DNA from 3 places in the Enterobacter sp. MG-EB028 genome. Region 1 is predicted to be linked to each of the others. Evidence: predicted binding sites of a transcription regulator. Region 1 holds the regulator's gene; each other region holds the start of a gene.

The links. The regulator LexA, encoded in region 1, represses DNA repair genes until DNA is damaged. The targets are predictions, from matches to a motif close to TNCTGTATGTACATACAGNA.
Region 2: a site for LexA is predicted at 1,245-1,264, ahead of umuD (translesion error-prone DNA polymerase V autoproteolytic subunit). Genes of this name have one in related genera too.
Region 3: a site for LexA is predicted at 1,194-1,213, ahead of sbmC (DNA gyrase inhibitor SbmC). Genes of this name have one in related genera too.

The regions. Positions count from the first base shown of each region.
Region 1 covers NZ_CP195079.1:328,318-330,587, reverse strand. Annotated here, with positions in the region: gene dinF (MATE family efflux transporter DinF) at 1-797, opposite strand, end outside; gene lexA (transcriptional repressor LexA) at 861-1,469, opposite strand; gene ACR42C_RS01445 (diacylglycerol kinase) at 1,578-1,946, opposite strand; gene plsB (glycerol-3-phosphate 1-O-acyltransferase PlsB) at 2,101-2,270, shown strand, end outside.
Region 2 covers NZ_CP195080.1:39,301-41,570, forward strand. Annotated here, with positions in the region: gene ACR42C_RS23285 (Y-family DNA polymerase) at 1-791, opposite strand, end outside; gene umuD (translesion error-prone DNA polymerase V autoproteolytic subunit) at 791-1,222, opposite strand; gene parM (plasmid segregation protein ParM domain-containing protein) at 1,454-2,270, shown strand, end outside.
Region 3 covers NZ_CP195079.1:3,081,297-3,083,566, reverse strand. Annotated here, with positions in the region: gene dacD (serine-type D-Ala-D-Ala carboxypeptidase DacD) at 1-1,109, shown strand, start outside; gene sbmC (DNA gyrase inhibitor SbmC) at 1,229-1,702, shown strand; gene ACR42C_RS14670 (FUSC family protein) at 1,795-2,270, shown strand, end outside.

The sequences.
Region 1 (2,270 bases):
ATTTCTGGCCCCAGTCGAGCCCCAAAGACCGTCAGAGCGCCGAAACAGATCTGAAGCAGCAGCGAACGCAGCATGATGTCACGGTTGAGCGCCAGCAGCCTGCGGATATTGCCGCGCCATGCTGTTTTGAGCAGCGCAAGGGAGATCCCGCGCATCGCCAGCACGCGCCAGACCATCCACAAGCCAATGAAAAAGGTCCCGTATTCTGCAATCGCCGTCGCCAGTGCCGCCCCGCGTACGTCCATATGCAGGCCTATCACCAGCCAGAGATCGAGCACAATGTTGAGAAGGTTTCCCACGACCAGCAAAATCACTGGCGCACGGGCATATTGCACGCCCAGTAACCAACCCAGCAGAACCAGGTTTGCCAGCGAAGCGGGCGCGCTAAGCCAGCGAATTTCCAGGAAGCGACGCGCCTGCTCCAGTACCGCCTCGCTGCCGCCAACGACCTGGAGTGCAAGGTCGATCAGGGGCGTGCGCAGTAAAACAATCAACATTCCCGCGCCCAGCGCCAGGATCAGCGGCTGCACCAGCGCACGCGCCAGACGTAACGGGTCTTTCGCACCGTACGCCTGTGCCGTGAGCCCGGTAGTACTCATACGTAAAAAGAGCAGCAGCATAAACAGGAAGCTGGTTGCCGTCGCCCCAATCGCCACGCCGCCAAGATAAACAGGGGAATCGAGATGACCAATAACGGCCGTGTCGACCAGACCCAGCAAGGGCACGGTGATATTGGAGAAAATCATCGGCAGGGCAAGACGCCACAATGCCTTATCTGAAGCCGTCAGCAGTGACATGAGAAATACCGGGAATGGAAGACGAAGCAGGCTACAGCGAAAGCGTAGCCTGTCAGGAAGAGATTACAGCCATTCGCCGTTGCGAATCACGCCTACTGCCAGACCTTCAATGGAGAAGCTCTGTTCGCGGAGGTCGACCACAATCGGGGTGAACTCGTTGTTTTCAGGCAACAGCTGGACGGTGTTACCCTGTTTTTTCAGGCGCTTAACGGTCACTTCGTCATCAATGCGCGCCACCACCACCTGGCCGTTCCGCACATCCTGCGTTTTGTGAACGGCCAGCAGGTCGCCATCAAGAATGCCGATGTCTTTCATCGACATCCCGCTAACGCGCAGCAGGAAATCAGCGCTCGGCTTGAACATACCAGGATCGACCTGGTAGTGGCCTTCTATATGCTGTTGTGCCAGCAGCGGTTCACCTGCGGCAACGCGGCCTATCAGAGGAATGCCCGTCTCTTCTTCCACCAGCAGGCGGATACCACGCGACGCGCCTGACACAATCTCAATTACACCCTTACGCGCCAGCGCTTTCAGGTGTTCCTCGGCAGCATTCGGAGAACGGAAGCCCAGACGCTGCGCGATTTCCGCACGCGTGGGTGGCATACCCGTCTGGCCGATATGATCCCGAATGAGATCAAACACCTCTTGCTGCCTGGTCGTTAATGCTTTCATTCCGCCCCCTGGGTGTATATACAGTTATGCTGTGAGTATATACAGTCAAAGGCGATTTTGGAACCAAAAACTGCACAAAAAACCAGGGACTTAATTATTCCTCGAGGCTCATCGGAAATGTGACCAAAGCAGCGTGACCCAGGTAATAGCTGCAGTGATAATTGCCAGCAGCACAGCGGCAGAACCCATATCTTTCGCGCGGCCAGAAAGCTCGTGGAAATCTGAGCCGATCCGGTCAACAACGGCCTCAATAGCGCTATTGAGAATTTCCACTATCATCACCAGAAGTACGGAACCGATGAGAAGCACGCGGGTAATGGCATCTACATCAAGGAAACAGGCGATGATAACCGCGACGATAGCGGCGACACCTTCCTGGCGAAAAGCAGCTTCATTAACCCACGCGGCACGGAAACCTTTCCATGAATAGCCAGCGGCTTTGATGATACGCGTTAACCCAGTGGTATTATTGGCCATTAAAAGAACCTTTTTTAAAAAAGAGCGTCAGTAACAGGAGCAGCAGCGCGTTTCGCTGCCGCCTGAAGTATGACGGGTAACAACAGAAATTTTGCGCGCTTTCTGTTATCCTTGCGCCGCAATTGCATTATTAACCAGAGGCTTTACATCGTTTATGTCCGGCTGGCCACGAATTTACTACAAATTACTTAATTTACCATTAAGCATCCTGGTAAAAAGCAAGTCTATCCCAGCAGAACCCGCGCTGGAACTGGGGCTCGATACGTCGCGCCCTATTATGTACGTTTTGCCTTATAACTCGAAGGCAGATCTGCTGACGCTTCG
Region 2 (2,270 bases), on a different replicon from region 1:
CGCAGCGAATCGTATTCAGTGATCTTCTCGCCAAAACTGCGGCTGCAGACGATCTGTTGTTTAGTAGGCGGTGCTTCCTCAAGCGACATGCAGCTTTCCCCGTTCAGTTCGCGCACTGTTCGCTCGAGAACGACGGAGAAATTTTTCCGGATGAAGGCCGGGTTCGTCAGGGCCAGATCAAGCGCGGTCCTGATGCCAAGAACATTGAGCTTGCGTGCAATACGGTTTCCCACGCCCCAGATCTCTTCGACCGGCTGCAGTGAAAGCAGTTTCCGCGTTCGCTGAGGATTCCCCCGGGTCAGGGCGAGCACGCCACGAAACTGTTTCCACTCTTTTGAGGCCCACTGGGCTGATTTTGCCAGGGTTTTCGTCGGCCCGGCACCCACGCCGATGGTCAGACGGGTACAGTCATACACGTGCTGACGCAGCTGCCGGCCGAAGTCCTCCAGGTCCATGCAGTGCTCAACGCCGGTCAGGTCGAGGAACATCTCGTCAATCGAATACTGTTCCACCCTGGGGGCCAGCTCCTCCAGGCAGTTCATGACGCGCGCTGACATCGAGGCATAAAGTTCATAGTTGCTTGAGAACGCGTATATTTTTTCCGGGTACCTTTCATTTTTCATCTGAAACCACGGCGTGCCCATTTTGATCCAGGGCTTTGCCTCGGCACTTCTTGCGATTACGCAGCCATCGTTATTACTGAGCACCACAACCGGCTTTCCTTTCAAATCCGGGCGGAAAACACGTTCGCAGCTGGCATAAAAGCTGTTCACATCTGCCAGGGCAAACATCAGTACATCTCCCTCGGGCGGTGGATGATGTGCGTGACGACGCCAAAGATATCCAGATCGTCCGGATCGGGATAAATCGGGGACCAGGCCGCGTTCATGGGTTGCAGCGTCAGACGTGGCGTCAGCAGAAGCCGTTTAACCGTAAATTCCCCCTGCACGCTGGCCACAACAATATCGCCGTGCCGGGGCTTCTCTGCACTGTCCACAACCAGCAGATCGCCATTGTAAAGACTGCCGTCGGACATGCTGTCACCGCTGGCTCGGAGGTAGTAAGTCGCGCTCGGATGCCGTATGCAGTAATCATGGAGATCCAGGTCGGACTCGACATAGTCCGCGGCAGGGCTGGGAAAACCGCAGCTGGCCGGGTCGGCAAACAACGGATGGGCCTGTGGCGGGAGTGCTTTCCCGGTGCTGAAAAGCTGCAGTTTCATCTTTCCTCCTGATGTCTAAATATGCTGGTTATACATACAGTATATTTAACAGCGTGAGGATAATCCAGATCGCCTGCCCTATGAACATGGTGAGTAATATAAGTTACTCAAAATGCTTGTAAATATCATTTTGAGGTTTTTAAATTGCTCATAATGAGAAATAAGGCTTTTGTTTTTCCATTTTGCTCTTATAATATGTATCAAATTGAGTTTAATTGACGGAGCATAATGATGAATATTTACTGCGATGATGGTTCAACTAATGTTAAGCTGGCATGGTTTGAAGGAAACGAGCTGCAGACCCGGGTTTCTGCTAACTCCTTCCGGCATGGCTGGAAAGTGGCGGAATTCAGTGCCGCAACGTTCAACTATCAGGTGGGCACGCTGAAATACACCTGGGACAGCGTCAGCCGAGATGCCATCCCGACAACAAACGTGGAATATCAGTACGGTGATCTCAACCTGCTGGCCGTGCATCATGCCCTGCTGAACAGCGGACTTGAGCCGCAGCCGGTGAGCCTGACCGTGACGTTGCCCCTGAGCGAGTATTATGACGGGGACTGCCAGCGGAACGAGGAGAACATCCGACGCAAACGGGAAAACCTGATGCGTGAGCTGGTTCTGAATAAGGGCAGGGCATTTACCATAACGGACGTGAAGGTGATGCCGGAATCACTGCCGGCGGCGTTCTCTCGTCTCGCGGAGCTGAAGCCCGGACCCGCTGAGACCACCCTGATTATCGATCTCGGCGGAACCACGCTCGATGCCGGCGTGATTGTCGGACAGTTCGATGATATCAGTGCGGTACACGGCAATCCGTCTGTCGGCGTGTCACAGGTCACCCGCGCAGCTGCAGGCGCTCTGCGGGCTGCAGACAGCGAAACCAGCGCGCTTATTGCTGACACGGTCATCCGCAACCGCAATGATCGTCAGTATCTGCAGCGTGTGATCAACGATGCCGGAAAAATTGACGATGTTCTGATCAAAATTACAGAGGCAATCACTTCCCTGGGGGCGCGCGTCACCAGTGAGCTGACGGCCTTCAGGA
Region 3 (2,270 bases), 2.1 Mb from region 1:
TTGCGGCTGAGCCACTGGATTTTTCGCCGCAGCCTCCAGCCATTCAGGCGGGATCCTGGGTGCTGATGGACTACACGACTGGTCAAATTTTAACGGCGGGCAACGAACATCAACAACGTAATCCGGCGAGCCTCACTAAGCTAATGACGGGCTATGTAGTCGATCGGGCCATTGACAGGCACCGTATTACGCCGGATGACATTGTTACCGTAGGGCGTGACGCGTGGGCCAAAGGCAACCCGGTTTTTGACGGCTCGTCGCTGATGTTCCTGAAAGAGGGCGATCGCGTCTCCGTGCGTGACTTAAGCCGCGGTCTGATTGTCGATTCCGGCAACGATGCCTGCGTGGCGCTGGCCGACCACGTGGCGGGCGGGCAGCCGCAGTTTGTGAAGATGATGAACGACTACGTGCAGAAGTTGAACCTGCGCGATACGCACTTTGAAACCGTCCACGGGCTGGATGCGCCAGGGCAGCACAGCTCCGCTTACGATCTGGCCGTGCTCTCCCGGGCTATCATTCACGGTGAGCCTGATTTTTACCATATGTACAGCGAAAAGAGCCTCACCTGGAACGGGATCACTCAGCAGAACCGTAACGGCCTGCTGTGGGATAAAACCATGAACGTGGACGGCCTGAAAACGGGGCACACCTCGGGTGCGGGCTTTAACCTGATTGCGTCTGCCGTTGACGGACAGCGTCGTTTAATCGCGGTGGTGATGGGGGCCGACAGCCCCAAAGGGCGCGAAGACCAGGCGCGTAAGCTTCTGCACTGGGGACAGCAGAACTTCGATACGGTGCAGATCCTGCATAACGGTAAAAAAGTGGGGACAGAGCGTATCTGGTACGGCGATAAAGAACAGATAAATCTGGGGACGGATCAGGACTTCTGGCTGGCGTTACCGAAAGCGGAAGTGCAGAACATCAAGGCTAAATACGTTCTGGATAAAAAAGAGCTGGAAGCGCCGATTGCCGCGCATCAGCGGGTTGGGGAGATCCAGCTCTACGATCGCGACAAGGTCGTGGCGCACTGGCCGTTGGTCACTCTGGAAGCCGTTGATAAGGGAGGCGTATTCTCACGCCTGAGCGATTATCTGCACCACACGCTTTAACCGCTGATGGGCAGACAGGCAGGGTTGCGAGTCTGCTCACATAATAAACACTTCTCGTTTGCCGATAATAGTAATCCAGCTTTATAGTGTATAAATATACAGTAATAAACGGAGGCAGCATGGACTACAGCATCAAGCAGCAACAGAAACGTAAGATTGCGGGTTTTCATCTTGTTGGGCCGTGGGAAAAAACGGTTAAGCAGGGCTTTGAACAGCTGGTTATGTGGGTGGACGGGCGTCACATTGAGCCGCTGGAGTGGGTTGCGGTCTACTACGATAACCCCGATGAGGTCCCGGCAGAAAAACTGCGCTGCGATACGGCCGTTACGGTACCGGATGATTTCGTTATCCCGGAAAACAGCGAAGGCGTCATGATGACGGAAATCGCTGGCGGGGATTACGCCGTGGCGACGGCGCGCGTGGAAAACTACGACTTTGCGACGCCGTGGTATCAGTTCTTCAATTCTTTATTGCAGGACAGTAAATACCAGATGGCGCTCAAACCCTGCTTCGAACGCTATCTTAACGACGGCAATGCGGACGGCTATTGGGACATTGAAATGTATATCGCGGTAGAGCACAAAACGGTTTAATCCTGCAATATGAAGGGTTTTTCAGCCGGGTGCGATCCGCCCGGCTGAAAACACAGTACAATTGTGATTTGCCGTGTTGCTGGAGAGCGGGTGTGCGTCCCGACAAATCATTAACCCCATTTGAAATTCGCTTGTACAAACATTACCGCGTGGTGCACGGGAGTCGCATCGCGCTGGCTTTCGTGTTGACCTTTGTACTGGTCCGGTTGCTGGATGTACCGGAGGGAACGTGGCCGCTGATCACGCTGGTGGTGGTAATGGGGCCTATCTCATTCTGGGGGAACGTTGTTCCTCGCGCCTTCGAGCGGATAGGCGGTACCGTTCTTGGATCTGCCCTGGGGCTTATTGCCCTGAAGCTGGAACTCATCTCATTTCCCGTGATGCTGGCGTGGTGCGGTGCTGCCATGTTCCTCTGCGGCTGGCTGGCATTGGGTAAGCGGCCTTATCAGGCGCTGCTGATTGGTATTACTCTCGCGGTGGTTGTCGGTGCGCCCGCCGGGGATATGACTACGGCGCTGTGGCGAAGCGGGGATGTCATCCTGGGGTCACTGCTGGCCATGCTCTTCAC